DNA from 2 places in the Streptococcus nakanonensis genome. Region 1 is predicted to be linked to the other one. Evidence: riboswitches for the same ligand, from Rfam matches in the RefSeq annotation. Region 1 holds a riboswitch; the other holds the start of a gene.
The links. A riboswitch is a leader RNA that binds a small molecule or an ion and turns the genes downstream of it on or off. The one in region 1 is predicted to bind thiamine pyrophosphate.

Region 1 (16,190 bases):
AACACCAACATAATCTACATATTCAACTTTTGACTGTTGAAATTCTTTCTCGTTTTTTATAGAAAGACCAATTATTTTATCTGGCATCAATTTTCTAATTTCATCAACACCTAGGTCATCTTGTCCTACATGAACCCCATCAGCATCTATTTCTAATGCCAACTCTATATCATCATTTACGATAAACGGTACATTGTATTTTTTACAAAGTTTTTTAAGTTTTATTGCTAATTCCAGTTTTTCTTTACCTTCTAAAGCACCTTTACCTTTTTCTCGAAATTGAAATAAAGTTATACCACCTTTTAAAGAATCTTCAACAACTGTATATAAATCCTTACCTAAGCAAGTAGTCGTTCCACAAATAAAATATAATTTTAATAGTTCTTTATTAAACATCTTATTTCACCTTTTTAAATGTTTCTATATCTTTATCAGTAACTTCATATAATGCATTAATAAATTCAACTTTAAACGTTCCTGGTAGATGTCCATTAGGACGCTTTTCTGCCATTTCCCCGGCAATATTATATGCTAACATTGCTGTTTCTAAAGATTTCAATTCTTGACCTTTTTCTAGTCCGATAAAGCTTGCTACTACAGCACCTAATAAGCATCCTGTCCCAATAACTTTTGGCATCATGGCACTACCATTATGAATCGTTACCACTTCTCCATTTACCGCAATAGCATCCACTTCACCTGTTACTACAATTGGAATATTGAACTTAGCGTTGGCTGCTAGAGCAATCTCATCAATATTATCCACACCAGCACTATCTACTCCTTTAGATGCCACATTTATACCTACTAAAGAAGCAATCTCTCCAGCATTTCCCCTAATCGCAGCTAGTTTGTAATTGTTGATTAAATCATCTGCTACTTTTTTTCTATATTCTCCTGCTCCACAGGCTACAGGATCTAAAACTGCAGGGACATTATATTTTTCAGCAATTTTTAGTGCCTCTTGATACAGCTTCCAATTTTCATCCGTTAAAGTCCCAATGTTAATCAATAATCCTCCAGCATATTTTAATAAATCTTCTAAGTCTGCTGGGTACTCGCTCATAGCTGGTGACGCACCCAGTGCTACTAATCCATTTGCTGTGAAATTTTTTACTACATCATTGGTGATGCAAATGACCAAAGGTGCTTTTTCTTTTAATAATTTTAAACTTGTCATATTGAAATCCTTCCTTTTCACTTTATACGATATACTGATTTCGATTTATCTCTATCTTTTGTTAAGAAATTTTTTTCATTTACATTGAATGATTTACCTCATCAAATTTGTAACTATCCTAAACTTTCTCTAGGCGTCATAACCAATATCAAAAAAGGCTAATTCTAAAGCGACCGCTTGATTCCAGCGTTGCTGAAGTTCTGTCAAATCTTCTCGACCTTTCCCAACACGATTGAGTTCGTCAACCAGAAATTGAACCCACTCTGCAAAGAAAGGACCTCTGTGGAGATTGATCCATTCCGAATGAATATAGGCTTCAGGTAGAGCCAAATCTTTAGAACCCCAGTCTAAATAGAGACCTTCTGCAATGACCAGCATGACCAAAAGATGGGCATAGTCTGATGAAGCCACTGCCGAATACATAAGATCCTGAAAGGCTTTTGTTACAGGGTGCAAGGTCACTTCCAGATAATCATTCTCAGATACTTTTAACTCTTTGAAAGCCTTTTGGAAATAACCATCTTCATCTGCTTCAAGAAAGCCTAGTTGCTTGGCAAAACGAAGTTTGGATTCAAGCTGGTCTGCGTGAGCTACGCAGGCACCCAGCATGGATAAGAAGGCATCAAAGAAGTGATAATCTTGAATTAGGTAGTCTTTTAAGACCTTATTCTTAATTGTCCCTGCAAAAAGTTCCTTGACAAAACGATGATTGACAGCAGCCTGCCAATCCTTCTGACTACTTTTTAATAATTCTCCAACAGTCAAACCTGGCTGAAATGCATAAATCTGTGTTTCCATATTTATTTTTCCTCTCTTTACTCCTTAGTAATCAATAAAATACCAAGCAAAATCCTAGTTTCACTTGACCCTTTTAAAGAAAATCTAGGGCATTTGCAGAGAGCTACCTAAACAAGCCTATCCAGTTTTATATAAACAAAAAAACTCCAATTACAATCAAGAATTAGAGTTGACTTACAAGATTAGATCGTTCATTTCGCCATACGAAAAAAACTGTTCACATTTCCCTTCGCCAGTCTTAACTGTATCAGGTTCAATGGGTATCATCTCAGCTTAAAGCACCCCAAATGTCTTTATTATTTAATTACTGCACCAGTATAGCAAAAAATGAAAGCTCTAGCAAGATATTTGACCGAAAAATATCTTTATATAGTTTTTGATAGCGATTTATTCTTCCAATACACGAAGAAAAACCTCCACATTCAGTGGAGGCAATCTCTTTTATCAATACAATTTTAAGTCACGTGGGTCAACTGGGAAGGTTGGGTTGTATGGATTGTGACGGAGCTTGAAGTGTTTGACATCTTCAATAGTCTGAGTTCCAGACAACTGCATGACTGTCTTCAATTCCGCATTCAAGTGTTCAAAGACTTGACGCACACCAACACTACCGCCGAGAGCCAAGCCATAGATAACCGGGCGACCAATAGCTACTAAGTCTGCTCCTGAAGCCAAGGCTTTAAAGACGTGTTGACCACGGCGAACACCAGAGTCAAAGACAATCGGCACACGTTTGTCAACTGCTTCTGCTACTTCTTGAAGTGAGTCGAAGGCAGCTGGTCCACCGTCGATTTGACGACCACCGTGGTTGGTTACCCAGATACCAGAAGCTCCTGCAGCAAGCGAACGTTCAACGTCCTCACGGCATTGTGGTCCCTTGACATACACAGGAAGTCCTGAGTATTCAGCGATAAATTCTACATCGCGTGGAGACAAGCGTTGTTTAGCTGATTTGTAAACAAAGTCCATTGATTTACCAGCACCTTCTGGCAGGTATTCTTCAACAATCGGCATGCCAACTGGGAAGACAAAACCATTACGCTTATCCACTTCACGATTACCCCCTACAGTAGCATCTGCCGTCAAGACAATCGCCTTATAACCTTCAGCCTTCACACGGTCCATGATGTGGCGGTTAATGCCATCATCTTTACTAAAGTAAAATTGGAACCAATGAGGTGTCCCTTGGAGGGCTTCAGAAATCTCTGGAAGGTCAACAGTAGAGTAAGAACTGGTTGTGTAAAGAGAACCGAACTCATGCACACCACGCGCAGTTGCCACTTCACCTTGTTCGTTTGCCAATTTATGAGCCGCAACAGGCGCCATAATGATTGGTGAAGACAATTTTTCACCTGCAAATTCAATTTCTGTACTTGGATTTTCTACATTGCAAAGCGTATGCGGAACGATGAGTTTGTGGTTAAAAGCACGGATGTTCTCCCGTAAAGTAAAAGTATCCTCTGCTCCACTGGCGATATAACCAAAGGCTGCTTTAGGGATCACTTTTTGCGCCATGGGCTCCAAATCATAGGTATTGATGAAATCTACATGACCTTCTGCATTGCTTGTTTTGTATGACATAAACTGTCCTCCTTGATTAAGTAAGCGTTTGCTTTTTACTATACAACTATAATAACTCTTTTTTCAATCATTTTCAAGAGTTTTGCTTAAAAACCATCTTATTTTTTCATACAATATACTATCCCTACTTTCCTTAAACTCTAAACTTTAGTCTATATTAAGTGAATCGTTAAGATTTTTTGCTGCCAGGCATTTGAACTACTTTTTTATTTGCTGATTCTATCTACTAATGCTATAAAAAACAAGTGAATACGACACCTCAACATCCCCATGGAGCGGCTATTGACTTGTATCAATTCCATACCTACCATTTAAGCGAGGTGCTATCCCACTTATTAATTTTTTATTTATAGTGAATCTGAACAAATCAATTGGAGAATCCAAGTCAATTTCTAGTACTTTTTGAAAAGTTTCAGCGTACTATCGTAAAATGAAATAAAACATGCGCAAATTGATTAGGGAATTTAAACCAATTTCTAACAATGTCTTAGAAATCAAAGTGTACTATTTCAACTTCAATACACTATACTTCATTTTCTCCTTAAATTCAGTCTCTTTTTGCATCAAAAAAATCCTCTGACAAGTACCAGAGGATAAGCGTTTATTTCATTGTTGGGAAGAGCAATACATCACGGATAGTAGTTGTATCCGTGAGGAGCATGCAGAGACGGTCGATACCGATTCCCAAACCACCTGTTGGTGGCATACCATATTCAAGGGCTTCGATGTAGTCATAGTCGATACCTGTCGCTTCATCGTCACCAAGTTCTTTAGCTTTAGCTTGGGCTTCAAAGCGACTAAGTTGGTCGATTGGATCGTTGAGCTCAGTAAAGGCATTGCCGTACTCCTTAGTCATGATGAAGAGCTCGAAACGGTCAGTAAAGCGTTGGTCTTCAGGATTTTTCTTAGCCAGTGGAGATACAGCTACTGGATGTCCATATACAAAGGTTGGTTGGATCAAGGTTTCTTCAACAAACTCTTCAAAGAAGGCATTGATGATGTGGCCAACTTCAGTGTAGTGTTTCTCAACTGGAACTTTCTTCTCAGCAGCGATAGCTTTGGCTTCTTCCAAAGTCATGTCTTGCCAGAAATCGACACCAGTAATTTCTTTGATAGCATCCACCATGTGAACACGTTGGAATGGTTCGTTGATTTTGATTTCAGTTCCTTGGTAATTGACTGGGCCGTCGCCTTTAACTGATTTAGCAGCGTATTGGATAATACCTTCAGTCAAGTCCATGATGTCTTGGAAGTCAGCATAAGCTTGGTAGACTTCGATAGAAGTAAACTCAGGGTTATGAGTAGCATCCATTCCCTCGTTACGGAAGATACGGCCAATTTCATAGACACGTTCCATACCACCCACGATAAGGCGTTTCAAGTGAAGCTCAGTCGCGATACGAAGCACCATGTCAATGTTTTGGGCATTGTGGTGAGTGATAAATGGACGGGCAGAAGCACCACCGGCTTCGTTATGAAGAACAGGTGTTTCCACTTCAAGAAAACCTTTTTGGTCAAGGTAACGACGGATTTCAGAGATGATTTTTGAACGAGTGACAAAGCGCTCAAAGCTTTCACGGTTAGAAATCAAGTCAAGGTAACGTTTACGGTAAATTGTTTCAACGTCTGTCAAACCATGGAATTTCTCTGGTAGAGGACGAAGAGCCTTAGACAAGTGTGTGATGTGAGTAGCCTTGATAGAGAGTTCTCCCATATCTGTACGCATCACTTCGCCTTCGACACCAAGGAAGTCACCAAGGTCTGCTTTTTTGAAGATTTCGTAGTTTTCTTCACCGACAGCATCCTTACGAACGTAGATCTGGATTTGACCTTCGCGGTCTTGAAGGTGGGCAAAACCTACTTTACCTTTACCACGTTTGGTTACCAAGCGTCCTGCGATAGTAGCTGTTTCGTTTTTATCATGTAATTGTTCTTTATCGAGGTCGGCATATTTATCTTTTAATTCTTGTGAATTTGCAGTACGTTCAAAACGTTTTCCGAAAGGATCGATTCCTTGTTCACGGAGCGCAGCCATTTTTTCACGGCGAACGATCTGCTGGTCATTTAGTTCTTCCATATGTTCTGTAGACATGGGATCCTCCTAGTTTTACTCAAAATTGAATACGATGAGTCATTTTTTGCGATACTCCCATTTTATCATAAATAACCAAGAAATTCACGGATAATCTTTCAAAACTAAAAAGAACTTGACGCTAAAATCACTGAAAAGACTGGGATAAGCAAGAAATTCCAAAATCTCAGAAAAGGAAATCTGACCATGTTTATGGATTATACTTTAACCCTTGTAACTTTCATGACGTGTGCTATTTTTTATATAAGAGCAAGCCAAGCAAATCTAAAACTTAAACAATTGACGTAAAAAACATTAACAACTTGAATCTTGTCATTCATACACCTGATATGACAGAATAGTATAATTTTTAACCTTTTAGTCTTTTGATTTTTTACACCTCTTGCCAATTCTCTTGGTCTTCTTTAAAGCGTTTTAGAAGATCAAGGCCTTCTGGTGTGATATACCCTTCTTCTTGGGCTAGGTGGATGAGTTCACTGTAGTTAGAAAGCGTCACAAGTTTAACACCAGCATCTGCAAAGTTCTTATCTGCTTTTGGCAATTGGTAGCTGAAAATCGCTACAACTCCAAGTACATCTGCTCCTTCTCGCTTGGCTGCTGCTACAGCTTCAAGAACTGAACCACCCGTTGAAATAAGGTCTTCAACCACTACCATTTTTTGACCTTGAGCTACGCGACCTTCGATTTGATTACCAGCTCCGTGGTCTTTTGGTTTGCTACGGATGTAGGCAAATGGCAAGTTCATCTTATCAGCAATGATAGCTCCGTGTGGAATCCCAGCTGTCGCAGTTCCTGCAATCACTTCAACCTCAGGAAAGGCTTCTTTGATAGCATCTACAAAACCATTTTCAATTAAGGTACGAGTTTCTGGATAGGCAAGGGTCACACGGTTATCCGTATAAATCGGTGACTTGATACCAGATGCCCAAGTGAAAGGCTCCTCTGGTTTGAGGTAAACGGCTTGAATTTTCAAGAGGTGGCTAGCGATATCTTTAGCAAGTGTCATGGTCTTCTCCTTTTGTTTTTCTAATCTATTTCTTTAATTCTAGTCTTGGTTCCATTCATCCTTGATAGCATGATAAGCTACAACAGGATCCTCAGCTTGAGTAATGGGACGTCCCACTACGATATAGTCACTACCGATTTGATAGGCATCAGCAGGTGTCATAACGCGTTTTTGATCTCCAACAGCAGCTCCGGCCGGACGAATGCCCGGTGTTAGACAGATAAAATCTGGATTGGTAGCCTGCTTGATGACTTGCACTTCCTGAGCCGAGCAAACGACACCATCCAAACCCGCTTCAGCTGTCTTCTTAGCATAATGAATGACAGATTCTTGCAGGCTGGTTTGGATATTTTGAAAATCCTGCATCTGGGCTTCTGACGTTGAGGTCAGCTGAGTCACTGCAATCAATTTGGCTTGGATTCCAAGACCTTCACGCGCAGCCTTCATCATCTCTACACCCCCAGCCGCATGAACATTGGTCATGTCCACACCAAGCTGAGACAGGACCTTCATGGCTGACTTAACTGTATTGGGAATGTCATGAAGTTTGAGATCCAAAAAGACACTGTGACCCAGATCTTTCAAGTAAGACACAATCTCAGGCCCCGTTGCGTAATAAAGCTCCATCCCTACCTTTAGATAAAGGCTTTCTTCTGCTGGGAAAAGAGCTAAAAATTCCTTGACCGCCTCAAAACTAGGAAAATCAAGAGCAATGACTGGACGATGTTCTCGCATAGGTTTCTCCTTTTACCTTTGCTAGTGAGAGAGTCTGGCCACAAGAAGCCACGAAAAAAGGAACCTGCCAACAGCAAGGTTCCACGAAAAATAGGTAGTCTCCACCCTTTCACCGTCTAACCTTAGCTGCCTCTCTGGACTGCTTTAAAGGTTTTTTACTATTCTATTATTTCTACTAGCACTTGTCAAGTAAAAACATGGAAACTAAAGGGCTATAGGAGAAAAGCTAAACCTAACGACGCGATGAACGCTGATTTGTTTGATTTCGATTGCTCTCTTCCTCTTGTTTTTTCTGTTCTTCTTCTAAACGTTTACGTTCTTCTTCCTGCTTTTTCTCGGCTTCCTTAGCCTCTTGTTTGGCTTTTTCCTCAGCCTCCATAATTAATTTATCCGCCACAGTGTAACTGTAAATTCCAGCTTCCATGTCGACCACACTTGGTTCTGACAATTGTGGCTTAATCTTGCTGTAATAAGGCAATTTCTTACTCATTTCAGAAAGGGGAACCAAGATTTCGTCCGAATCATTCATGGTCAATCGAATTAAATCGGAAGTCACCTTGCTTGGGGCTAGTTCCACCTTTTGGATCTCTGCCTTGAGTTCTGGGCTAATTTGAGCAAGTTCTGAGACAAAAGCCTTGATTTGTTCGCTGTCATTAAAGAAAACTGATATATAAGTTTCTGGCAGACTGACCAGGCTCACAGAACTAGTCTCAAGCTGACCGCTGGAAAGAATAGGATAATGATTTTCACCAGAAACATAGTAGGCCACAATATCGTATTCCTTGACCTTGATAGTGAACTTGGTTGGAAATTGATAAACAAGCTGAGCTGATTCAACCCAATAGTTAGACTTAATCTGCTCTTCATATTTTGCCTTATCTAGCAGAAGGTTAATCGTATAATCCGAATCCTGAATGCCTGAAGCCTGTCGAATATCATCAGCCGTAGTTTGCACTGTTCCCTCAACACGGATATCCTTCATAGTCGCATAAGGGCTGAGCAAGTAGGCAGAGACAATCAATAAAAGCAGACTTGGAAATAAAATCGTTAAGGCTCGTAAGATATGGATGCCAGGAATCTTTGCTTTGGCTGTTTTTTCCTTAGTAGCCTTTTTAACAAGCTTTTTATCCTGTTCCTCCTTCTCTTTAGACCCTGATTCTTCTATCTCTTCTTCCTCTTTGTCAGCCTCTGAGGATGCTACTTTTTCGTCAGACTCTCCCTTAGCTGATTCTGGGTCTTTTGGATCAAATTCACTCTTCTGGTTCTCAGTTTCATCTGACTCTTCGGATTTTGAAGCCATTCGAGCTTGTCTTTCCTTTTCCTTCTCCTCAGCTAAGGCTGCCTCTTCTTCAGCCTTCTTTTTTAGGTATTCTTGGTTTCGTTTCTGCCATTCTGATAACTCTTTCAATTCTTCGAGGATTTCTTTGCCCTCATTTTTCTTATCTTTTGACATTTACTTTCCTTATGATAAATCTTTTTTCAACAATTGATAAAAATCTGCTAGAGATTTCAATTCCTTTGAAGCCTTCATCTTGGCTTGGTAATCTTCCTTGTGACTTAGTAAGTGAGAAAGCTTCTCTTCCAAACTATCCAAGGTCAAATCGCTTTCTTGAAGCTCTTCTGCATAGCCTTTTTTTACAAAGTAAGCTGCATTTTCAATCTGGTCACCACGACTAGCTTCACGACCAAGTGGCACAATAACATGCAATTTTGCCATGGCCAAGAGCTCAAAAATCGTATTGGCACCACCACGTGTCACAACAATATCAGCCAATTCCATCAAGGGTTGATAGAGATTGGTCACATAGTCAACACGAAAAAGATTTTGGCTCAACTCGTTCAGGCTAGAATCTCCAGTTAGATTGATAATATTGTAGCGTTCTGTCAGTTCTTTCTTATGGTCTGTCACCAATTGGTTAAAGACACGAGCACCCGCAGAACCACCGACAAACAATACAGTTGGCAATTGGGGATTAAAGTGGGTTTGAATATCTACCAATTCATCTGGTTCTGGATTTTTTTGATCTGAAACCTTGGTCACTGCTCCCACATGCTCGACCTTAAACAAACTTGAAGCTTGCTCAAAGGTTGAATACATCTTAGTCGCAAATTTATAAGCGATTTTATTGGCCAAGCCCATAGACAGGTCAGATTCATGAATAAAGACAGGAACTCCTGAAACACGCGCTGCGATAACTGGCGGCACAGAGACAAATCCTCCCTTTGAAAAAAGGGCCTGTGGACGAACTCGTAACATGATAAAGAGCGATTGGACAATTCCCCAACCAACTTTGAAGACGTCCAGCATATTTTGCCAAGAGAAATAGCGACGCAATTTTCCAGTCGCAATGGAGTGGAAGGTGACATCTAGACCCGACTTGAGGATTTCTTGATGTTCGATCCCACGCTTATCTCCGATATAGTGGACTTCCCAGCCATCTTCGATGAACTTGGGCATTAACAAAAGGTTGAGGGTCACGTGTCCAACCGTCCCCCCACCTGTAAAGACAATTTTTTTCATATTATTCCTTTAACTCCGCTACTGTGTCGATAAAGAGGTCGCCACGTACTTCAAAGTTAGCATACATATCCCAGCTGGCATTGGCAGGACTGAGAAGAACCACGTCTCCTTGAGTCGCAAGCTCGTAGGCCTTGCGGGTCGCATCTGCAATATCAGTCGCATCCACATAAGCCACACCAGCCTTATCTGCTGCCCGTTTGACACGTTCTGCAGACTGGCCCAGGATGACCATCTTCTTGAGTCCAGTAATATCTGGCACCAATTCGTCAAACTCATTGCCACGGTCTAAACCACCTGCAATCAAAATGACCTTGCTATTGTCAAATCCTGACAAGGCTTTTTGAGTCGCCAAGATATTGGTTGATTTGCTATCATTATAGAACTTCACACCCTTGATTTCATCCACAAATTGGAGACGGTGTTTGACACCACCAAAGGCTGAAAGAGTTTCTTTGATAGTTTGGTTATCCACACCACGAAGCTTGGCAACAGCAATAGTCGCAAGGGCATTTTCCACATTGTGGCTACCTGGAACTCCGATTTCATTCGCTGCCATGACCACTTCCCCACGTAAGTAGAGCTGACCATCTTCCAAATAAGCTCCATCAACCTTTTCCTGTGTTGAAAATGGTACAACGGTAGCTTGTGTTTTAGTAGCCAATTCTTTTGCCAAGTCTTGGTTAAAGTTCAAGACAAGGAAATCAGCTGCTGTCATCTTGTTCTGGATATTCCACTTGGCTGCTACATATTCCTCAAATGAACCATGATAATCGATATGAGTTGGCATGAGGTTGGTAATAACCGCAATCTCAGGATGGAATTCTTGAACACCCATGAGTTGGAAAGAAGAAAGTTCCATGACCAGCGTGTCCTTGTCTGACGCAGTTTGAGCAACCTGACTGGCAGGATAGCCGATATTTCCTGATAAAAGACCATGTTGCCCAGCAGCAGTCAAAACTTCCCCAATCATAGTCGTTGTGGTTGTTTTACCATTTGAACCAGTAATACCAACAATCGGTGCTTCTGAAATCAAGTAAGCCAATTCCACCTCAGTCAAGACTGGAATTCCCTTGGCCAAAGCCTTTTCAATCATAGGATTATTGTATGGAATACCTGGATTTTTCACCATAAGAGCAAACTCTTCATCCAAGAGTTCCAAAGGATGGCCACCTGTAACGACCTTGATTCCTTCTTCCAACAAACTTTGGGCAGCTGGATTGTCCTCGAATGGTTTTCCATCATTTACTGTCACAATGGCACCTAGCTTATCCAACAAACGAGCTGCCGATTCACCAGACTTGGCCAAACCTAAAACAAGGACTTTCTTATTTTTAAATTGATCTATTACTTTCATGTCTCAAACTCCATTTCTACTCCTACTATTTTACCATTTTTATGGAAATAATTCTAAATGAAAATGCTCAGATTAGGCATTCTAACAAGCAAAAAGAGAGCCGAAACTCTCTTTTTTATCTTCTTTTACTTTTTTTGACTGGCATGAGTGTGATGTCTCTCACACTAAAGTAAGCTAGGATTAACATGGCTATTGCTAGGAATATTTCTGTTGGTAATTGAAAAATTTTCAGAAAAGATAGAGCCAACAAAACCAAAAGTGCCACTAAAATACATACCATAGCGACGATATTGACTGTCCCTTTAATGCTTTCTGGTGTCGCAAATACATAGAGTAGGAGCAGTAAAATTCCTAGGACTAAATAGACCATCTTTCTCTCTTTCTAGCTCTTATTCAGCTGATTTTTTCTTCTTGTTAGCTTTCTCACGCTCTGCTTTGTTAAGGATTTGTTTACGCAAACGGATAGACTCAGGCGTTACTTCCATGTACTCATCGTCGTTCAAGAACTCAAGAGACTCTTCAAGTGTCAAGATACGAGGTGTCTTGATAACAGCTGTTTGGTCCTTAGTAGCTGAACGAACGTTGGTCATTTGTTTCGCCTTAGTGATGTTAACTGTCAAGTCATTTTCACGAGAGTTTTCACCGATGATCATTCCTTCATAAACCTCAGTACCTGGGTTGACAAAGATCGTACCGCGTTCTTCGATAGACATGATTGAGTAAGTTGTAGCCTTACCAGCATCGATAGAAACAAGGGCACCACGGTGACGACCACCAATTTCACCTGGAATCAATGGCAAGTATTGGTCGAAGGTGTGGTTCATGATACCGTAACCACGAGTCATTGACAAGAACTCAGTTGAGTAACCAATCAACCCACGCGCTGGAACAAGGAAGACCAAACGAGTTTGACCATTACCAGTTGAAATCATATCCAACATTTCACCCTTACGTTCAGAAAGGCTTTGGATAACAGAACCTTGGTATTCTTCTGGAGTGTCGATTTGAACACGTTCAAATGGTTCGCATTTAACACCGTCGATTTCTTTTACGATAACTTCTGGACGAGATACTTGAAGTTCATAGCCCTCACGACGCATTGTTTCGATAAGGATTGACAAGTGCAATTCTCCACGTCCTGAAACAGTCCATTTATCTGGAGAGTCAGTTGGGTCGACACGAAGGGAAACGTCTGTTTGCAATTCTGCCTGCAAACGTTCTTCTACCTTACGAGAAGTTACCCATTTACCTTCTTTACCAGCAAATGGTGAGTTGTTAACCAAGAAAGTCATTTGAAGAGTTGGCTCATCGATGTGTAGGATTGGAAGAGCTTCAACTGCATCTGTCGGAGTGATAGTTTCACCGACAAAGATATCTTCCATACCAGAAACGGCAATCAAATCACCTGCTTTTGCTTCTTGGATTTCACGACGTTCCAAACCAAAGAAACCGAAGAGTTTTGTAACACGGAAGTTTTTAGTTGTGCCGTCAAGTTTAGAAAGGGTAACTTGGTCCCCAACCTTAACAGTACCACGGAAGACACGACCGATACCGATACGTCCAACGAAGTCGTTGTAGTCCAAAAGTGACACTTGGAACTGCAAAGGCTCATCTGAGTTATCTACTGGAGCTGGGATATGGTCGATAATTGTGTCAAAGATTGGTGCCATAGTAGCTTCTTGGTCAGCTGGATCATCTGACAATGAAGAAGTTCCGTTGATCGCTGAAGCATACACCACTGGGAAATCAAGCTGGTCGTCATCTGCACCAAGCTCGATGAAAAGTTCCAAGACTTCGTCCACTACTTCTGCTGGACGAGCTGATGGTTTATCGATTTTGTTAACAACCACGATTGGGACAAGGTCTTGTTCCAAAGCTTTTTTCAATACGAAACGAGTCTGTGGCATGGTTCCTTCGTAGGCATCTACGACCAAGACAACACCGTCAACCATTTTCATGATACGCTCAACTTCTCCACCGAAGTCCGCGTGTCCTGGTGTATCCATGATGTTGATACGAGTTCCGTTATAGGCAACGGCTGTATTTTTAGCAAGGATGGTAATTCCACGCTCTTTTTCGATGTCGTTTGAGTCCATAGCACGCTCAGCCAATTCAGTACGTGCATCAAGCGTTTCTGATTGTTTCAACAATTCGTCAACGAGGGTTGTTTTCCCGTGGTCAACGTGGGCGATAATCGCAATGTTACGGATATCTTCTCTTAATTTTGTCATGATTTCCTCTATAATATTCAAAATTTATTTTCTAACTGAACGATTATACCATAATTTCAGGTAAATAACATAACTCAAGCAAGTGTAAATGTTTTCACTCTGCTTTTCTTTTCACATCAAGCCTTTTCAAAGCAGGCGACTTATGATAAGATAGGCACAGTATGCGTTTAGATAATTTATTAGCCCAAGAAACAGTTAGTCGAAAGGGCATGAAGCAAGCCTTACTCAAAGGGGAAATTCTAGTCGATGGTCGCCCAGCCCGCTCCCTAGCCCAAAATATCGATACAGGACTACAAGAACTCCTTTTTCAGGACCGAATCATTCAAGGCTATGAGCACACCTACCTTATGCTTCATAAACCTGCTGGTGTCGTTACAGCCAATAAAGACAGGGAACTTCCAACTGTCATGAACCTGCTGTCACCTGACATCCAGTCTGACAAGCTCTATGCCGTCGGCCGACTGGACCGAGATACGACCGGCCTCCTCCTCTTGACCGATAACGGTCCCTTGGGCTTTCAGCTCCTCCATCCCCAATATCATGTCGATAAGACTTATCAAGTTGAGGTCAATGGACTTCTGACACCTGACCATATCCAAGCATTTCAAAAAGGAATTGTCTTTTTAGATGGTACTGTCTGTAAACCTGCAAGCCTAGAAATTCTATCTGCAAGTCCTTCCCACAGTCAAGCCTCTATTACCATTTCAGAGGGGAAATTTCATCAAGTCAAGAAAATGTTCCTCTCGGTTGGTGTCAAGGTGACCTCCCTCAAACGAGTTCAATTTGGTGATTTTACATTAGACACAGAACTAACAGAAGGCCATTACCGTCCTTTGAATCCAGAGGAATTGGAAATCATTAAAAATCACTTAGAGAAAAGTGGATAAAAGAAAAAAGCTTTATGTTTAAAGCTTTTTGTTTATTGCTTATCTAAAAAATACTGCGACGGCTACAATCCAGTTAAGTACAGAAACCACAAGTCCTACGATGTTGAGAATTTTTTCTGTTTTATAGTCTAGTCCAGATTCTTTTTGGTATGAAAAAGCCAAGACCAATCCTATGATCCCCAAAATCAGGCCTACAATTGGAAATAACAAACCAAGAATAATCGACAAAATACCCATAAAAAGTGGATTCTTCTTCTTTTCTTTCATGTTCTAAGAACTCCTTAAATTTTATACAAATTAATTATACTATAAAACAATAGCTTCATCCTATCATTCGACTAATTTGGAAATAAGGTTAGCTAGTCTTCACTTTCCCTTTCCAAGAATCCAATCCATAAGAAAGGATATAAATCTCAGAAAAACCTTGTTTTTTCAAGTAAAGGGCTGCATTTGTAACTCGTTGCGCACGTTGGTTTTCGTAGAGAAGGACAGGTTTATCCTTACGAAGGGCTGCAAGACTCGTCTTCAACTGACTTGAAGGAATATTGCGGGCACCAAGGATATGTTTTATGTGGAATTCAGCTGGGTCGCGCAAATCAATCAATTGACCTGTACGAATCAAGGCTTCAAACTCCTCATTGTCTACAATTTTAGCCGCACGACGAATACGAAGATAGTTAAAGCCCATCCACGCCAACATTGCTAGTATAAGTGCCCACAAAATCCAAGTAACCATTAGTTCTTTTCTCCATTTTTCTCAATATAATCCAATTCTACCTTGTGCTCTCTGCGAAGAACCGCTTCTGCTTCTAGATAGTCTAATTTGTCCATCAACCCTGCATCGTAAATCCGAGAGAGTTCCAGCTTCATCAGTTCAATATCATATAAGCGTTTTCCCATGTAAACAATAATACCAAATCGTTTGAGGAATTGCTGCACATCATAGAATGTTTTCATAAGACTCATTCTAGCAAATTTTTGTCTTTTTTTCAAGAAGAGACTCATACTCTCCCCCTTATTTTCCTATCTTCTTTGGCGATTCTGACGCAAGTGTGGTACAATAAAAACATGAGAATTCAACAATTACATTATATTATCAAAATCGTCGAAACTGGCTCCATGAATGAGGCAGCCAAGCAACTCTTTATCACTCAGCCGAGTCTTTCCAATGCTGTGAGAGATTTGGAAAATGAAATGGGCATTGAAATCTTTATCCGCAATCCCAAGGGAATCACCTTGACCCGTGATGGGATGGAGTTTCTCTCTTATGCCCGTCAGGTTGTCGAGCAAACTCAGCTTCTGGAAGAACGCTATAAAAATCCTGTCGCCCACCGTGAACTCTTTAGCGTTTCGTCTCAACACTATGCCTTTGTGGTCAATGCCTTTGTTTCTCTACTCAAGAAAAGTGATATGGAGAAATACGAGCTCTTCCTTCGTGAAACTCGTACTTGGGAGATTATCGACGACGTCAAGAACTTCCGTAGTGAGGTCGGTGTCCTATTTTTTAACAGCTACAACCGTGATGTTTTAACCAAGATGCTGGATGACAACCACCTCCTGGCTCATCATCTCTTTACCGCCCAACCGCATATCTTTGTCAGCAAGACCAATCCTCTAGCAAAGAAAGACAAGGTCAAACTAGAAGACTTGGATAACTTCCCTTACCTCAGCTATGACCAAGGAACTCATAACTCCTTCTACTTCTCTGAAGAGATTCTCTCGCAGGAATACCACAAAAAATCTATCGTAGTCAGCGACCGTGCTACCCTCTTTAATCTCTTGATTGGTTTGGATGGTTATACCAT
Region 2 (16,190 bases), 600 kb from region 1:
CTTCGGAGCATACCAACACAACGGTGGACGTATCGGTGTTATCTCTGTAATCGAAGGTGGAGACGAAGCACTTGCTAAACAAATTTCAATGCACATTGCTGCTATGAAACCAACAGTTCTTTCATACAAAGAATTGGATGAGCAATTTGTTAAAGATGAGTTGGCACAATTGAACCACGTTATCGACCAAGATAACGAAAGCCGTGCAATGGTTAACAAACCAGCTCTCCCACACTTGAAATATGGATCAAAAGCTCAATTGACTGATGATGTTATTGCTCAAGCTGAAGCTGACATCAAAGCTGAGTTGGCTGCAGAAGGCAAACCAGAAAAAATCTGGGACAAAATTATCCCAGGTAAAATGGATCGCTTCATGCTTGACAACACTAAAGTTGACCAAGCTTACACACTTCTTGCACAAGTTTACATCATGGATGATAGCAAGACAGTTGAAGCATATCTTGAATCAGTTAACGCTTCAGTAGTTGAGTTCGCTCGCTTTGAAGTTGGTGAAGGTATCGAGAAAGCTGCAAACGACTTTGAAGCTGAAGTTGCAGCTACAATGGCAGCAGCCTTGAATAACTAATTATAGAAAGGAAGTAAATTTGCTTCCTTTTTTCTATGCAGTCGATCCCTATAGGGAGAGCTTCCTATTTTCAAGGTAAAAATAAAAAGCCCTATAATAAGGGCTAAGTGCATTTAGGAGACTAAACTTCAAATTCATAGAGTGCTGTAGAGAGATAACGTTCACCGTTATCTGGTGCTAGAGCAAGAACTTTTTTACCTGTACCTAATTTTTTGGCAACCTCGATGGCTCCGTAGATAGCTGCAGCTGAGGAAATCCCTACAAGGAAGCCTTCTTTTCCACCAATTTCACGTCCGAGTGCAAGAGCATCATCTGATGTTACACGAACGATACCATCATAGGCTTTAGTATCAAGTGTATCAGGAATAAATCCAGCTGAGATACCTTGAATTTTGTGAGGACCAGGTTTTTCACCAGATAGAATGGCGGATTCATCAGCTTCCACTGCATAAACTTGAATGTTTGAATTTGCTGATTTGAGTGCATGAGAAACACCAGAAATCGTTCCACCGGTACCCACTCCAGCAACAAAGGCATTTAGTCCATCTTTACCGAAAGCAGCTAGTATTTCAGCTCCTGTTGTTCTTTCGTGTACTTCTGGATTTGCTGGGTTGTCAAATTGAAGAGGAAGGAAACCATCACGTTCAGCAGCGATTTCTTGAGCCTTAGCAATAGCACCTTTCATTCCTTCGCTACCAGGAGTAAGGACGAGTTCAGCACCATAGGCTTGGATAATCTTACGTCGTTCCACACTCATAGTTTCAGGCATAACGATAACAACTTTATACCCTTTAGCAGCCCCTACCCATGAAAGTCCAATACCAGTGTTTCCACTTGTTGCTTCAACAATAGTAGAACCAGGTTTCAGAATACCGTCTTGTTCAGCTTTTTCAATCATGCTAAGAGCAATACGGTCTTTTACCGATGAACCAGGGTTAAATGCTTCAAGCTTTACATAGACGTCCGCAGCACCTTCTGGCACGATGTTGTTGAGTTTAACAATCGGAGTTTGACCGATTAATTCAGTAATGTTGTTATAAATAGACATATGAATACCTCTTTGTATAAGATATCTCTAGTATAACGCTATCTATAACATTTGTAAAATATAGAAATCCTATCGAAGTGATAGGATTTTTTTATATCATAGGTCAAAGCTATTAATTTTCAAGCGATTGTGATAGGCTAATTCTAGTAAATAGGTGTAAAGGAGAATGCTATCCGTTTTCTTTTTGAATTGCTTCATTTTCTAGTAGGTCTTGGCAAGCATCTTTTTATTTTGCTCGCTAAAGTAGTTGTGAGAATGTCAACGAAACGCTGTATTATCCATTGTTTACAATAAGTTTACAGGAACTTCAACTTCTCGTAAACCTTGGTCAGTTAAAGTGATTTTTCCATTAAAAAACTCTACAAGTGCAGCTTTAATATTTTCTTTTTCTTCTTTATCAACATAAATCATCGTATCGACTTGATCTGTAAAGTTTGTATCCAGCTCCATGAGATCATGTTCTTTAAGGAAGTTACTGTACTCTTGGTACTGAGCATAAGACATTTGAATAGCAATGCCAGCCTGTTCTTTTATTTCAATAATACCAATTTCTTTGACACCTAAGGCGACACTGCCGGCGTAAGCACGAATCAGTCCTCCAGCGCCTAGTTTAATACCACCAAAGTAGCGTGTCACTACCACACAGACATTGGTAAGATTGTGATTTTCTAGCACCCCAAGCATGGGAACGCCAGCAGTACCACTAGGCTCACCATCATCACTTGTACGTTTAATTTCACTACGTTCTCCAATAATGAAGGCAGAGCAGTTATGCGTCGCTTTGTAGTGTTCTTTTTTGATAGCAGTAATGAAGTCACGAGCCTCTTCTTCGCTATAAACACGCTTGGCATGACAGATAAAGCGTGATTTTTTGATTTCTTCTTGGACTTGACCGTCCTCTTTAATTGTTCTAAATTCCATGATTTAATTGTACTAAAAAATCATCTAAAGTGCTAGTTTTTACGAATAAAGAAGTATGAAAGTAAATCCAAATTATCTCGGTCGTTTGTTTACGGAGAATGAATTAACAGAAGAGGAGCGTCAGTTGGCGGAGAAACTTCCAGCAATGAGAAAGGAAAAGGGGAAGATTTTCTGTCAACGTTGTAATAGTACTATTCTAGAAGAATGGTATTTGCCCATCGGTGCTTACTATTGTCGAGAGTGCTTGCTGATGAAGCGAGTCAGGAGTAATCAAGCTTTATACTATTTTCCGCAGGAGGATTTTCCGAAGCAAGATGTTCTTAAATGGCGTGGTCAATTAACTCCTTTTCAAGAGAAGGTGTCAGAGGGACTGCTTCAAGCAGTAGACAAGCACGAGCCAACCTTAGTACATGCGGTAACAGGGGCTGGAAAGACAGAAATGATTTATCAAGTTGTGGCTAAGGTGATTAATAGGGGTGGTTCAGTATGTTTGGCTAGTCCTCGCATAGATGTTTGTTTGGAGCTATACAAGCGCCTGCAAAAGGATTTTTCTTGCGAGATAGCCCTCCTACATGGAGAATCAAAGCCGTATTTTCGAACACCACTAGTTGTTGCGACGACCCATCAGTTATTGAAATTTTATCAAGCTTTTGATTTACTGATAGTGGATGAAGTAGATGCCTTTCCTTATGTTGACAACCCCATGCTTTACCATGCTGTCAAGAATAGTGTAAAGGAGAATGGGCTGAGAATCTTTTTAACAGCGACTTCGACCGATGAGTTAGATAAAAAGGTCCGTTTAGGAGAACTAAAAAGACTGAGTTTACCGAGACGGTTTCATGGAAATCCGTTGATTATTCCAAAACCAATTTGGTTATCGGATTTTAATCGCTACTTAGATAAGAAGTGTTTGTCGCCAAAGTTAAAGTCCTATATTGATAAGCAGAGAAAGACATCTTATCCGTTACTTATTTTTGCATCAGAAATTAAGAAAGGGGAGCAGTTAAAAGAAATCTTACAGGAGCAATTTCCAAATGAGAAAATTGGATTTGTATCTTCTGTAACAGAGGATCGATTAGAGAAAGTACAAGCTTTTCGAGATGGGGAGCTGACAATACTTATCAGTACGACAATCTTGGAGCGTGGAGTTACATTCCCTTGTGTGGACGTTTTGGTAGTAGAGGCCAATCATCATTTGTTTACCAAGTCTAGTTTGATTCAAATTGGTGGACGAGTTGGACGAAGCATGGATAGACCGACAGGAGATTTACTTTTCTTCCATGATGGGTTAAATGATTCAATCAAGAAGGCGATTAAGGAAATTCAGATGATGAATAAGGAGGCTGGTCTATGAAGTGCTTGTTATGTGGGCAGACTATGAAGACTGTTTTAACTTTTAGTAGTCTCTTGCTTCTGAGGAATGATGACTCCTGTCTTTGTTCAGACTGTGATTTTACTTTTGAAAGAATTGGGGAAGAGAACTGTCCAAATTGTATGAAAACAGGTTTGTCAACAAAGTGTCAAGATTGTCAACTTTGGTGTAAAGAAGGAGTTGAAGTCAGTCATAGAGCGATTTTTACTTATAATCAAGCTATGAAGGATTTTTTCAGTCGGTATAAATTTGATGGAGATTTCCTTTTAAGAAAAATTTTCGCTTCATTTTTAAGTGCGGAGTTAAAAAAGTACAAAGAGTATCAATTTGTAGTCATTCCCCTAAGTCCTGAAAGATTGCTCGAGAGGGGATTTAACCAGGTTGAAGGTTTAGTTGAAGCAGCAGGGTTCTCTTTTCAAGACTTACTAGAGAAAAGAGAAGAACGAGCCAGTTCTTCTAAAAGTCGCTCAGAGCGCTTGGCGACAGAACTTCCTTTCTTTATTAAAAGTGGAGTCCGCATTCCTAAGAAAATCCTACTTATAGATGATATTTATACTACAGGAACAACTATAAATCGTGTGAAGAAACTGCTGGAAGAAGCTGGTGCTGAGGATGTAAAAACATTTTCCCTTGTAAGATGAGGAAAAAATTTGCAAAAATAGAATGAAAGCGTTATAATAAAATCATAAAAACAAAAATGTTTAGAAAGAAGGTACTCATATGATTAAATATAGTATCCGTGGTGAAAACCTAGAAGTAACAGAAGCAATTCGTGATTATGTAGTTTCTAAACTCGAAAAGATCGAAAAGTACTTCCAGCCAGAACAAGAGTTGGATGCCCGAATTAACTTAAAAGTTTATCGTGAAAAAACGGCTAAAGTGGAAGTAACGATTCCGCTTGGATCTATTACTCTCCGCGCAGAAGATGTATCTCAAGATATGTATGGTTCAATTGACCTTGTAACTGATAAAATTGAACGTCAGATTCGTAAAAATAAAACAAAAATCGAGCGTAAAAATAAAAATAAGGTAGCAACTAGTCAATTATTTACAGATGCTTTGGTGGAAGATCCAAATGTTGTCCAGTCTAAAGTTGTTCGTTCAAAACAAATTGATTTAAAACCAATGGATTTGGAAGAAGCTATTCTACAAATGGATTTGTTAGGACATGATTTCTTTATCTATGTGGATGTTGAAGATCAGACAACCAATGTGATTTATCGTCGTGAGGATGGCGAAATTGGTTTGTTAGAGGTTAAAGAATCTTAATTTCAATATGTGTAAAGGTAGGTTTACTGAATTGTAAACCTCTTTTTTCTTATAATTGATAGAATTACTGATTACACTTTTAAAAAGTCGCTTTTTGAGGGGTATTATGGTATAATGGGTGCCAAGAGGTTTGGAATGAAAAAATTTTATGTAAGTCCAATTTTTCCTATTCTAGTAGGATTGGTTGCGTTTGGAGTCTTATCCACTTTCATTATTTTTGTTAATAATAATCTGTTGACGGTTTTCATTTTGTTTCTTTTTGTAGGAGGCTATGTTTTTTTATTTAAGAAACTGAGAGTGCATTATACAAGGAGTGATGTAGAACAGATACAGTATGTAAACCACCAAGCGGAAGAAAGTTTGACAGCTCTATTGGAACAGATGCCTGTAGGTGTTATGAAATTGAATTTATCTTCTGGAGAAGTTGAGTGGTTTAATCCCTATGCTGAATTGATTTTGACCAAGGAAGATGGCGATTTTGATTTGGAAGCTGTTCAAACGATTATCAAGGCTTCAGTAGGAAATCCGTCTACTTATGCCAAACTGGGTGAGAAGCGTTATGCTGTTCATATGGATGCTTCTTCCGGTGTTTTGTATTTTGTAGATGTATCCAGGGAGCAAGCCATAACAGATGAATTAGTAACGAGTCGACCAGTGATTGGAGTTGTATCTGTGGATAATTATGATGATTTGGAGGATGCAACTTCTGAGTCAGATATTAGTCAAATCAATAGTTTTGTAGCTAATTTTATATCAGAGTTTTCAGAAAAATACATGATGTTTTCTCGTCGGGTAAGTATGGATCGATTTTATCTATTTACTGACTACACGGTGCTTGAGGGCTTGATGAATGATAAATTTTCTGTTATTGATGCTTTCAGAGAAGAGTCGAAACAGAGACAGTTGCCCTTGACCTTAAGTATGGGATTTTCTTATGGCGATGGAAATCATGATGAAATAGGGAAAGTTGCTTTGCTCAACTTGAATTTGGCTGAAGTACGTGGTGGCGACCAGGTGGTTGTCAAGGAGAATGATGAAACGAAAAATCCAGTCTACTTTGGCGGTGGATCTGCTGCGTCCATCAAGCGCACTCGTACCCGTACTCGATCAATGATGACAGCCATATCTGATAAGATTCGTAGTGTGGATCAAGTGTTTGTAGTTGGGCATAGAAATTTAGATATGGATGCCTTGGGCTCTGCTGTAGGTATGCAGTTGTTCGCCAGCAATGTGATTGAAAATAGCTATGCTCTTTATGATGAAGAACAAATGTCTCCAGATATTGAACGAGCTGTTTCATTCTTAGAAAAAGAAGGAGTTACGAAGTTGTTGTCTGTTAAGGATGCAATGGGGATGGTAACCAATCGTTCTTTGTTGATTCTTGTAGACCATTCAAAGACAGCTTTAACTTTATCGAAAGAATTTTATGATTTATTTACACAGACCATCGTTATTGATCACCATAGAAGGGATCAGGATTTTCCAGATAATGCGGTCATTACTTATATCGAAAGTGGTGCAAGCAGTGCCAGTGAGTTGGTAACGGAATTGATTCAGTTCCAGAATTCTAAGAAAAATCGTTTGAGTCGTATGCAAGCAAGCGTCTTGATGGCTGGTATGATGCTGGATACTAAAAATTTCACCTCACGAGTGACTAGTCGGACATTTGATGTTGCTAGCTATCTCAGAACGCGCGGAAGCGATAGTATTGCTATCCAAGAAATCGCTGCGACAGATTTTGAAGAATATCGTGAGGTCAATGAACTGATTTTACAGGGGCGTAAATTAGGTTCAGATGTACTAATAGCAGAGGCTAAGAACACGAAATGCTATGACACAGTTGTTATTAGTAAGGCAGCAGATGCCATGTTAGCTATGTCAGGTATTGAAGCGAGTTTTGTCCTTGCGAAAAATACACAAGGATTTATATCCATCTCAGCTCGGAGTCGTAGTAAACTGAATGTACAACGGATTATGGAAGAGTTAGGCGGTGGGGGCCACTTTAATTTAGCTGCAGCTCAAATTAAGGATTTAACCTTGTCAGAAGCAGGTGAAAAACTGACAGAAATTGTATTAAATGAAATAAAGGAAAAGGAGAAAGAAGAATGAAAGTAATCTTTTTAGCAGATGTCAAAGGAAAAGGTAAAAAAGGCGAAATTAAGGAAGTACCAACAGGGTATGCGCAAAACTTTCTTATCAAAAAGAATCTAGCCAAAGAAGCAACTGCTCAAGCTGTAGGTGAACTTCGTGGTAAACAAAAATCTGAAGAAAAAGCTCATGCTGAGATGATTGCAGAAGCAAAAGCAATTAAAGCCCAATTAGAAGCAGAGGAAACTATTGTAGAATTTGTTGAAAAAGTTGGTCCAGATGGTCGTACCTTTGGTTCGATTACCAATAAGAAAATTGCAGAAGAATTGCAAAAGCAATTTGGAATTAAGATTGATAAACGTCATATTCAAGTACAAGCTCCGATTCGAGCAGTTGGTTTGATTGATGTACCAGTGAAAATCTATCAAGATATTACAAGTGTAATCAATCTTCGTGTGAAAGAAGGATAAGTTTACACCTTCTTGACAAGATTGTAAAAGGAAGGGAAGTCTGATGGCAGAAGTAGAAGAGTTACGAGTACAACCTCAAGATATCTTAGCTGAGCAATCCGTTTTAGGGGCTATCTTTATTGATGAGAGTAAGCTTGTTTTTGTGCGAGAATACATTGAGTCTCGGGACTTTTTTAAGTATGCCCATCGTTTGATTTTCCAAGCTATGGTTGATTTATCCGATCGTGGTGATGCTATAGATGCAACAACGGTTCGTACCATTCTTGATAATCAAGGTGATTTGCAGAATATTGGTGGCCTGTCTTACCTAGTTGAGATTGTCAATTCTGTGCCCACTTCTGCTAATGCGGAGTATTATGCTAAAATCGTTGCAGAAAAAGCAATGCTACGTCGTTTAATTGCCAAGTTGACAGAGTCTGTCAACCAAGCTTACGAGGCTTCACAACCAGCTGATGAAATCATTGCTCAGGCAGAAAAAGGCCTGATTGATGTCAGCGAAAATGCTAATCGAAGTGGATTTAAGAACATTCGAGATGTGTTGAATGTCAACTTTGGAAATCTGGAAGCTCGCTCGCAACAAACGACCGATATTACAGGTATTGCGACAGGCTATCGTGATTTAGATCATATGACGACTGGTCTGCATGAAGAGGAGTTGATTATCTTAGCAGCTCGTCCGGCGGTTGGTAAGACAGCCTTTGCCTTGAATATCGCTCAGAACATTGGGACTAAGTTGGACAAAACGGTTGCTATTTTTTCACTGGAAATGGGTGCGGAAAGTCTAGTGGATCGTATGTTGGCGGCAGAAGGTTTGGTGGAATCCCATTCTATCCGTACAGGTCAATTGACCGATGAGGAGTGGCAAAAGTATACCATTGCTCAAGGGAATCTAGCTAATGCAAGTATCTATATCGATGATACGCCAGGGATTCGGATTACGGAAATTCGTTCTCGTTCTCGTAAACTGGCTCAAGAAACTGGGAATCTTGGTTTGATTTTGATAGATTACTTGCAGCTTATCACGGGAACTGGGCGAGAAAACCGCCAACAAGAAGTTTCAGAAATTTCACGTCAGTTGAAAATTTTAGCTAAGGAACTGAAGGTTCCAGTAATCGCTCTTAGTCAGCTTTCTCGTGGGGTAGAACAACGTCAGGATAAGAGACCGGTCTTGTCTGATATTCGTGAATCTGGGTCTATTGAGCAGGACGCTGATATCGTAGCCTTTCTTTATCGCGACGATTACTATGAGCGTGGTGGTGAAGAAGAGGAAGGCATCCCAAATAATAAGGTAGAAGTTATTATCGAGAAAAACCGTAGTGGAGCTCGTGGAACGGTGGAATTAATTTTCCAAAAAGAATACAATAAATTTTCAAGTATCTCAAAGAGGGAGGCATAAGATGTCAGATGCATTTACAGATGTAGCCAAGATGAAAAAAATCAAAGAGGAAATCAAGGCGCATGAGGGTCATGTAATCGAAATGACTTTGGAAAATGGTCGTAAGCGCCAAAAAAATAGATTGGGTAAGTTAATTGAAGTTTATCCATCCCTATTTATTGTGGAATTTGGGAATGTGGAAGGAGATAAACAAGCTAATGTTTACGTTGAATCCTTTACTTACTCAGATATTCTTACTGAAAAGAATTTGATTCATTATCTGGACTAAAGTGAGAAATTTTCTCACTTTTTCTTTTTTCTCCGAATAGTTTAAGTGAAGGCAATCTTCGATTTATATTATTTTTCAAGGAGGAAGAATGAAAATTTTACCGTTTATAGCAAGAGGGACAAGTTATTACTTGAAGATGTCAGTTAAAAAGCTTGTTCCTTTTTTAGTAGTAGGATTGATGCTAGCAGCGGGTGATAGTGTCTATGCCTATTCTGGAGGGAATGGATCAATTGCGCGTGGGGATGATTATCCTGCTTATTATAAAAATGGGAGTCAGGAGATTGATCAGTGGCGCATGTATTCTCGTCAGTGTACTTCTTTTGCAGCCTTTCGTTTGAGTAGTGTCAATGGTTTTGAGATTCCAAGGGCTTATGGAAATGCGAATGAATGGGGGCACCGTGCTCGTCATGAAGGCTATCGTGTAGATAATACACCGACGATTGGCTCCATTGCTTGGTCTACTGCAGGAACTTATGGGCATGTTGCCTGGGTGTCAAATGTAATGGGAGATAAGATTGAGATTGAGGAATATAACTATGGTTATACAGAAGCCTATAATAAACGAATTATAAAAGCAAATACGATGACAGGATTTATTCATTTTAAAGATTTGGCTGGTGGCAGTGTTGGGAATAGTCAAACCTCAGTTTCAACAGGAGGAACACATTATTTTAAGACTAAGTCAGCTATCAAAAATCAGCCTCTAGCTAGCGCAACTGTGATTGATTACTATTATCCTGGGGAGAATGTTCATTATGATCAAATGCTCGAAAAAGATGGGTACAAGTGGTTGAGTTATACTGCCTATAATGGAAGCTATCGTTATGTTCAATTGGAGGCTGTGAATAAAAATCCTCTAGGTAATTCTGTTCTTTCTTCAACCGGTGGAACTCATTATTTTAAGACCAAGTCTGCTATTAAAACTGAACCTCTAGCTAGCGCAACTGTGATTGATTACTATTATCCTGGGGAGAAGGTTCATTATGATCAAATTCTCGAAAAAGATGGATACAAGTGGTTGAGTTATACAGCTTATAACGGAAGTCATCGCTATATACAGCTAGAGGGAGTGACTTCTTCACAGAATTATCAGAACCAATCAGGGAATAGCTCTAATTATAGCTCAAATAATGGATCGACTGTCGGTTGGAAGAAAATAAATGGTAGTTGGTATCATTTTAAATCAAATGGGTCTAAATCAACGGGATGGTTGAAGGATGGTTCCAGCTGGTATTATTTGAAATCATCTGGTGAAATGCAGACAGGCTGGTTAAAGGAAAATGGCTCGTGGTATTATCTGGATAGTTCAGGGGCAATGAAAACAGGCTGGTATCAAGTTTTTGGTAAGTGGTATTATTCTTACTCTTCAGGTGCCTTAGCTGTTAATACGACGGTGGATGGCTACAGAGTAAACAGTGATGGAGAACGAGTATAGAAAATTGGAGTAGGAAATGTTTCCTGCTCTTTTCTGTAAGCAGTTTCCTTGACATTTTTCTTATTTTGCGCTATCATATATCTATATAATATATGGGAGTCTGTGTACAGTCTGAGAGGAAGTGTTAAACTTCGACCGCACCTGATCTGGGTAATGCCAGCGTAGGGAACGATACTTAGTCTATTCTTGACCTTTTCCATATATGGTAAAGGTTTTTCTTTTTGTCAAAGGAAAACGAGAAGAGGAGGTTTTTATGAAAGCAAGCATTGCCTTGCAAGTTTTACCCCTAGCACAGGGGATTGATCGGATAGCTGTTATCGATCAGGTCATTGCTTATCTGCAAGTTCAAGAAGTGACCATGGTGGTGACACCATTTGAAACGGTCTTGGAAGGGGAGTTTGATGAGCTTATGCGCATTCTAAAAGAAGCGCTGGAAGTGGCAGGGCAGGAGGCAGATAATGTCTTTGCCAATGTCAAAATAAATGTAGGAGAGATTTTAAGTATTGATGAGAAACTTGAAAAGTATACTGAGACGACACATTAGTCTATTGGGCTTTCTGGGAGTCTTGTCAATCTGGCAGTTAGCAGGTTTTCTTAAACTTCTCCCCAAGTTTATCCTGCCGACACCTCTTGAAATTCTCCAGTCCTTTGTTCGTGACAGAGAATTTCTCTGGCACCATAGCTGGGCGACCTTGAGAGTGGCTTTATTGGGACTGATTTTGGGAGTCTTGATTGCCTGTCTCATGGCTGTACTTATGGATAGTTTAACTTGGCTCAATGACCTGATTTACCCTATGATGGTGGTTGTTCAGACCATTCCGACCATTGCCATAGCTCCTATCTTGGTCTTGTGGCTAGGTTATGGGATTCTGCCCAAGATTGTCTTGATTATTTTGACGACAACTTTTCCTATCATCGTCAGTATTTTGGACGGTTTTAGGCATTGTGACAAGGATATGCTGACCTTGTTTAGTTTGATGCGGGCCAAGCCTTGGCAAATCCTGTGGCATTTTAAAATTCCAGTCAGCCTGCCTTACTTTTATGCAGGTCTGAGGGTCAGTGTCTCCTACGCCTTTATCACAACAGTGGTATCTGAGTGGTTGGGAGGCTTTGAAGGACTAGGTGTCTACATGATTCAGTCCAAGAAACTGTTTCAGTATGATACCATGTTCGCGATTATTATTCTGGTATCGATTATCAGTCTTCTTGGTATGAAGTTGGTCGATATCAGTGAAAAATATGTTATTAAATGGAAACGTTCGTAGAATTAGAATGTTTCAAAAAGAAAAGAGGAAATCAAAATGAAAAAAACATGGAAAGTGTTTTTAACGCTTGTAACAGCTTTTGTAGCTGTTGTGCTTGTGGCCTGTGGCCAAGGAACTGCTTCTAAGGATAATAAGGAAGCAGAACTTAAGAAGATTGACTTTATCCTAGACTGGACACCAAATACCAACCACACAGGGCTTTATGTTGCCAAGGAAAAAGGTTATTTCAAAGAAGCTGGAGTGGATGTTGACTTGAAATTGCCACCAGAAGAAAGTTCTTCTGACTTGGTTATTAACGGAAAGGCACCATTTGCAGTTTATTTCCAAGATTACATGGCTAAAAAATTGGAAAAAGGGGCAGGAATTACTGCCGTTGCAGCTATTGTTGAACACAATACATCAGGAATCATCTCTCGTAAATCTGACAATGTAGCTAGTCCAAAAGACTTGGTTGGTAAGAAATACGGAACCTGGAATGACCCAACGGAACTGGCTATGTTGAAAACCTTGGTAGAATCTCAAGGTGGAGACTTTGAGAAGGTCGAAAAAGTACCAAATAACGATTCAAACTCGATCACACCGATTGCCAATGGCGTCTTTGATGCTGCTTGGATCTACTATGGATGGGATGGTATCCTTGCAAAATCTCAAGGTGTAGATGCTAATTTCATGTACTTGAAAGACTACGTTAAAGAATTTGACTACTATTCACCAGTTATCATCGCAAACAACGACTATTTGAAAGATAACAAAGAAGAAGCTCGTAAAGTCATCCAAGCTATCAAAAAAGGCTACCAATATGCTATGGAGCATCCAGAAGAAGCAGCTGATATCCTCATCAAAAATGCACCTGAACTCAAGGAAAAACGTGACTTTGTCATCGAATCTCAAAAATACTTGTCAAAAGAATACGCAAGCGACAAGGAAAAATGGGGTCAATTTGATGCAGCTCGCTGGAATGCCTTCTACAAATGGGATAAAGAAAATGGTATCCTTAAAGAAGACTTGACAGACAAAGGCTTCACCAACGAATTTGTGAAATAATGACAGAGATTAGACTAGAACACGTCAGTTATGCCTATGGTCAAGAGAGGATTTTAGAGGACATTAACCTGCAGGTGACTTCAGGAGAAGTGGTTTCTATCTTAGGCCCAAGTGGTGTTGGTAAGACTACGCTTTTCAACTTAATTGCGGGGATTTTAGAAGTTCAGTCAGGGAGAATTGTCCTTGATGGTGAAGAAAATCCCAAGGGGCGCGTGAGTTATATGTTGCAAAAGGATCTGCTCTTGGAGCACAAGACGGTGCTTGGTAATATCATTCTGCCCCTCTTGATTCAAAAGGTGGATAAGGCAGAAGCTATTGCTCGCGCAGATGACATTCTTGCGACCTTCCAGTTGACAGCTGTACGGGACAAGTATCCTCATGAACTCAGTGGCGGGATGCGTCAGCGTGTAGCCTTGCTTCGAACTTACCTTTTCGGACACAAGCTCTTTCTCTTAGATGAAGCCTTTAGCGCCTTGGATGAGATGACCAAGATGGAACTCCACGCTTGGTACCTTGAGATTCACAAGCAGTTGCAGCTCACAACCTTGATCATCACGCATAGTATCGAGGAGGCCCTCAGTCTCAGCGACCGCATTTATATCTTGAAAAATCGCCCTGGGCAGATTGTTTCAGAAATTAAACTAGATTGGTCTGAAGATGAGGACAAGGAAGTCCAAAAGATTGCCTACAAACGTCAAATCTTGGCAGAATTAGGCTTAGATAAGTAGAAAAATAGGGAGTTGGTGAAGATTATCCTTTACCAGCGCCCTTTTTCTTTTAAAAATGAGAAAATTTCGGTATAATAGTCAAAGATAGTCAAGGTTTAAAGAGAGAGGTGGGTTTGTAATGAGATTTAAAAATACATCGGATCATATTGAGGCCTACATCAAGGCGATTTTAGATCAATCTGGAATTGTGGAGTTGCAACGGAGTCAGTTGGCAGATACTTTTCAGGTTGTTCCCAGTCAGATTAACTATGTGATCAAGACACGCTTTACGGAAAGTAGAGGCTACTTGGTTGAAAGTAAGCGTGGGGGCGGAGGCTATATTCGTATAGGACGGATTGAGTTTTCTAGTCATCATGAAATGCTCCGAGAACTGCTTTACTCGATTGGTGAGCGGGTCAGTCAAGAAATTTATGAAGATATTCTGCAGCTTTTGGTTGAGCAGGAATTGATGACCAAGCAGGAGATGAATTTGCTAGTATCAGTAGCTTTGGATCGCGTTCTAGGAGAAGAAGCTCCAGTTGTTCGTGCTAATATGCTACGACAGGTCATACAAGAGGTAGATAGAAAAGGGAAGTAAGATGAACTATTCAAAAGCATTGAATGAATGTATCGAAAGTGCCTACATGGTGGCTGGCCATTTTGGAGCTTGTTATCTAGAGTCTTGGCACTTGTTGATTGCCATGTCCAATCACAGTTATAGTGTGGCAGGGGCAACTTTAAATGATTATCCATATGAGATAGACCGTTTAGAAGAAGTCGCTTTGGAACTGACTGAAACGGACTATAGCCAGGATGAAACCTATACGGAATTGCCGTTCTCCCATCGTTTGCAGGTTCTCTTTGATGAAGCAGAATATGTAGCGTCAGTGGTCCATGCTAAGGTGCTAGGGACAGAGCACCTCCTTTATGCGATTTTGCATGATGGCAATGCCTTGGCGACTCGTATCTTGGAAAGGGCTGGTTTTTCTTATGAAGACAAGAAAGATCAGGTCAAGATTGCTGCCCTACGTCGAAATTTAGAAGAACGGGCAGGTTGGACTCGTGAAGATCTCAAGGCTTTACGCCAACGTCATCGTACAGTAGCTGACAAGCAAAATTCTATGGCTAATATGATGGGCATGCCGCAGACTCCGAGCGGTGGTCTTGAGGACTATACGCATGATTTGACAGAGCAAGCGCGTTCTGGCAAGTTAGAACCAGTCATCGGTCGGGATAAGGAAATCTCACGTATGATTCAAATCTTGAGTCGAAAGACCAAGAACAATCCTGTCTTGGTTGGGGATGCAGGTGTCGGAAAAACTGCTCTGGCACTTGGTCTTGCCCAGCGTATTGCTAGTGGTGACGTGCCTGCGGAAATGGCTAAGATGCGCGTGTTAGAGCTTGATTTGATGAATGTCGTGGCAGGGACACGCTTCCGTGGTGACTTTGAAGAACGCATGAACAATATCATCAAGGATATTGAAGAAGATGGCCAAGTCATTCTCTTTATCGATGAACTTCATACCATCATGGGTTCTGGGAGTGGAATTGACTCAACTCTGGATGCGGCCAATATCTTGAAGCCAGCCTTGGCGCGTGGAACTTTGAGAACGGTTGGTGCGACAACTCAGGAAGAGTACCAAAAACACATTGAAAAAGATGCGGCCCTTTCTCGTCGATTCGCTAAAGTAACGATTGAAGAGCCAAGTGTGGCCGACAGCATGACCATTTTACAAGGCTTGAAGGCGACTTATGAGAAGCATCACCGTGTGCAAATCACAGATGAAGCGGTTGAAACAGCGGTCAAGATGGCCCATCGTTACTTGACGAGTCGTCATTTGCCAGACTCTGCTATCGACCTCTTAGATGAAGCAGCAGCAACAGTGCAAAATAAGGCTAAGAATGTAAAAGCAGACGATTTAGGTTTGAGTCCAGCTGACAAGGCCTTGATGGATGGCAAGTGGAAACAGGCAGCCCAGCTAATCGCAAAAGAAGAGGAAGTGCCTGTCTATAAAGACTTGGTGACAGAGTCTGATATTTTGACTACCTTGAGTCGCTTGTCAGGAATTCCAGTCCAAAAACTGACTCAGACTGATGCTAAGAAATACCTGAATCTGGAAGCTGAATTGCACAAACGTGTTATCGGGCAAGATCAAGCTGTTTCAAGCATTAGCCGTGCGATTCGCCGCAACCAGTCAGGGATTCGTAGTCACAAGCGTCCGATTGGTTCCTTTATGTTCCTAGGGCCTACAGGTGTCGGTAAGACCGAATTGGCCAAGGCTCTGGCGGAAGTTCTCTTTGACGACGAATCAGCCCTTATC

Region 2: it holds a riboswitch for thiamine pyrophosphate, as region 1 does, so the genes downstream of both, AC6I9F_RS09820 (thiamine-binding protein) here and AC6I9F_RS07230 (TenA family protein) in region 1, are expected to answer to the same signal.

What each region holds. Positions count from the first base shown of each region.
Region 1 is NZ_AP027139.1:1,483,627-1,499,816, forward strand. Features, by position in the region: gene thiE (thiamine phosphate synthase) at 1-396, opposite strand, end outside; gene thiM (hydroxyethylthiazole kinase) at 398-1,180, opposite strand; gene AC6I9F_RS07230 (TenA family protein) at 1,310-1,978, opposite strand; TPP riboswitch at 2,186-2,274, opposite strand; gene lctO (L-lactate oxidase) at 2,423-3,559, opposite strand; gene lysS (lysine--tRNA ligase) at 4,161-5,651, opposite strand; gene pyrE (orotate phosphoribosyltransferase) at 6,025-6,657, opposite strand; gene pyrF (orotidine-5'-phosphate decarboxylase) at 6,697-7,392, opposite strand; gene AC6I9F_RS07255 (FtsQ-type POTRA domain-containing protein) at 7,625-8,845, opposite strand; gene AC6I9F_RS07260 (UDP-N-acetylglucosamine--N-acetylmuramyl-(pentapeptide) pyrophosphoryl-undecaprenol N-acetylglucosamine transferase) at 8,855-9,913, opposite strand; gene murD (UDP-N-acetylmuramoyl-L-alanine--D-glutamate ligase) at 9,915-11,267, opposite strand; gene AC6I9F_RS07270 (DUF3165 family protein) at 11,383-11,637, opposite strand; gene typA (translational GTPase TypA) at 11,657-13,498, opposite strand; gene AC6I9F_RS07280 (pseudouridine synthase) at 13,660-14,385, shown strand; gene AC6I9F_RS07285 (hypothetical protein) at 14,425-14,652, opposite strand; gene AC6I9F_RS07290 (rhodanese-like domain-containing protein) at 14,741-15,121, opposite strand; gene AC6I9F_RS07295 (YqgQ family protein) at 15,121-15,390, opposite strand; gene AC6I9F_RS07300 (LysR family transcriptional regulator) at 15,454-16,190, shown strand, end outside.
Region 2 is NZ_AP027139.1:2,083,232-2,099,421, reverse strand. Features, by position in the region: gene tsf (translation elongation factor Ts) at 1-586, shown strand, start outside; gene cysK (cysteine synthase A) at 708-1,634, opposite strand; partial or broken gene AC6I9F_RS09870 (PH domain-containing protein) at 1,731-1,826, opposite strand; gene AC6I9F_RS09865 (YigZ family protein) at 1,920-2,555, opposite strand; gene AC6I9F_RS09860 (ATP-dependent helicase ComFA) at 2,611-3,909, shown strand; gene AC6I9F_RS09855 (ComF family protein) at 3,906-4,568, shown strand; gene hpf (ribosome hibernation-promoting factor, HPF/YfiA family) at 4,648-5,196, shown strand; gene AC6I9F_RS09845 (GGDEF domain-containing protein) at 5,332-7,305, shown strand; gene rplI (50S ribosomal protein L9) at 7,302-7,754, shown strand; gene dnaB (replicative DNA helicase) at 7,798-9,150, shown strand; gene AC6I9F_RS09830 (Veg family protein) at 9,152-9,418, shown strand; gene cbpD (choline binding-anchored murein hydrolase CbpD) at 9,507-10,853, shown strand; TPP riboswitch at 10,936-11,038, shown strand; gene AC6I9F_RS09820 (thiamine-binding protein) at 11,107-11,397, shown strand; gene AC6I9F_RS09815 (ABC transporter permease) at 11,360-12,118, shown strand; gene AC6I9F_RS09810 (ABC transporter substrate-binding protein) at 12,155-13,162, shown strand; gene AC6I9F_RS09805 (ABC transporter ATP-binding protein) at 13,162-13,890, shown strand; gene AC6I9F_RS09800 (CtsR family transcriptional regulator) at 14,009-14,467, shown strand; gene AC6I9F_RS09795 (ATP-dependent Clp protease ATP-binding subunit) at 14,469-16,190, shown strand, end outside.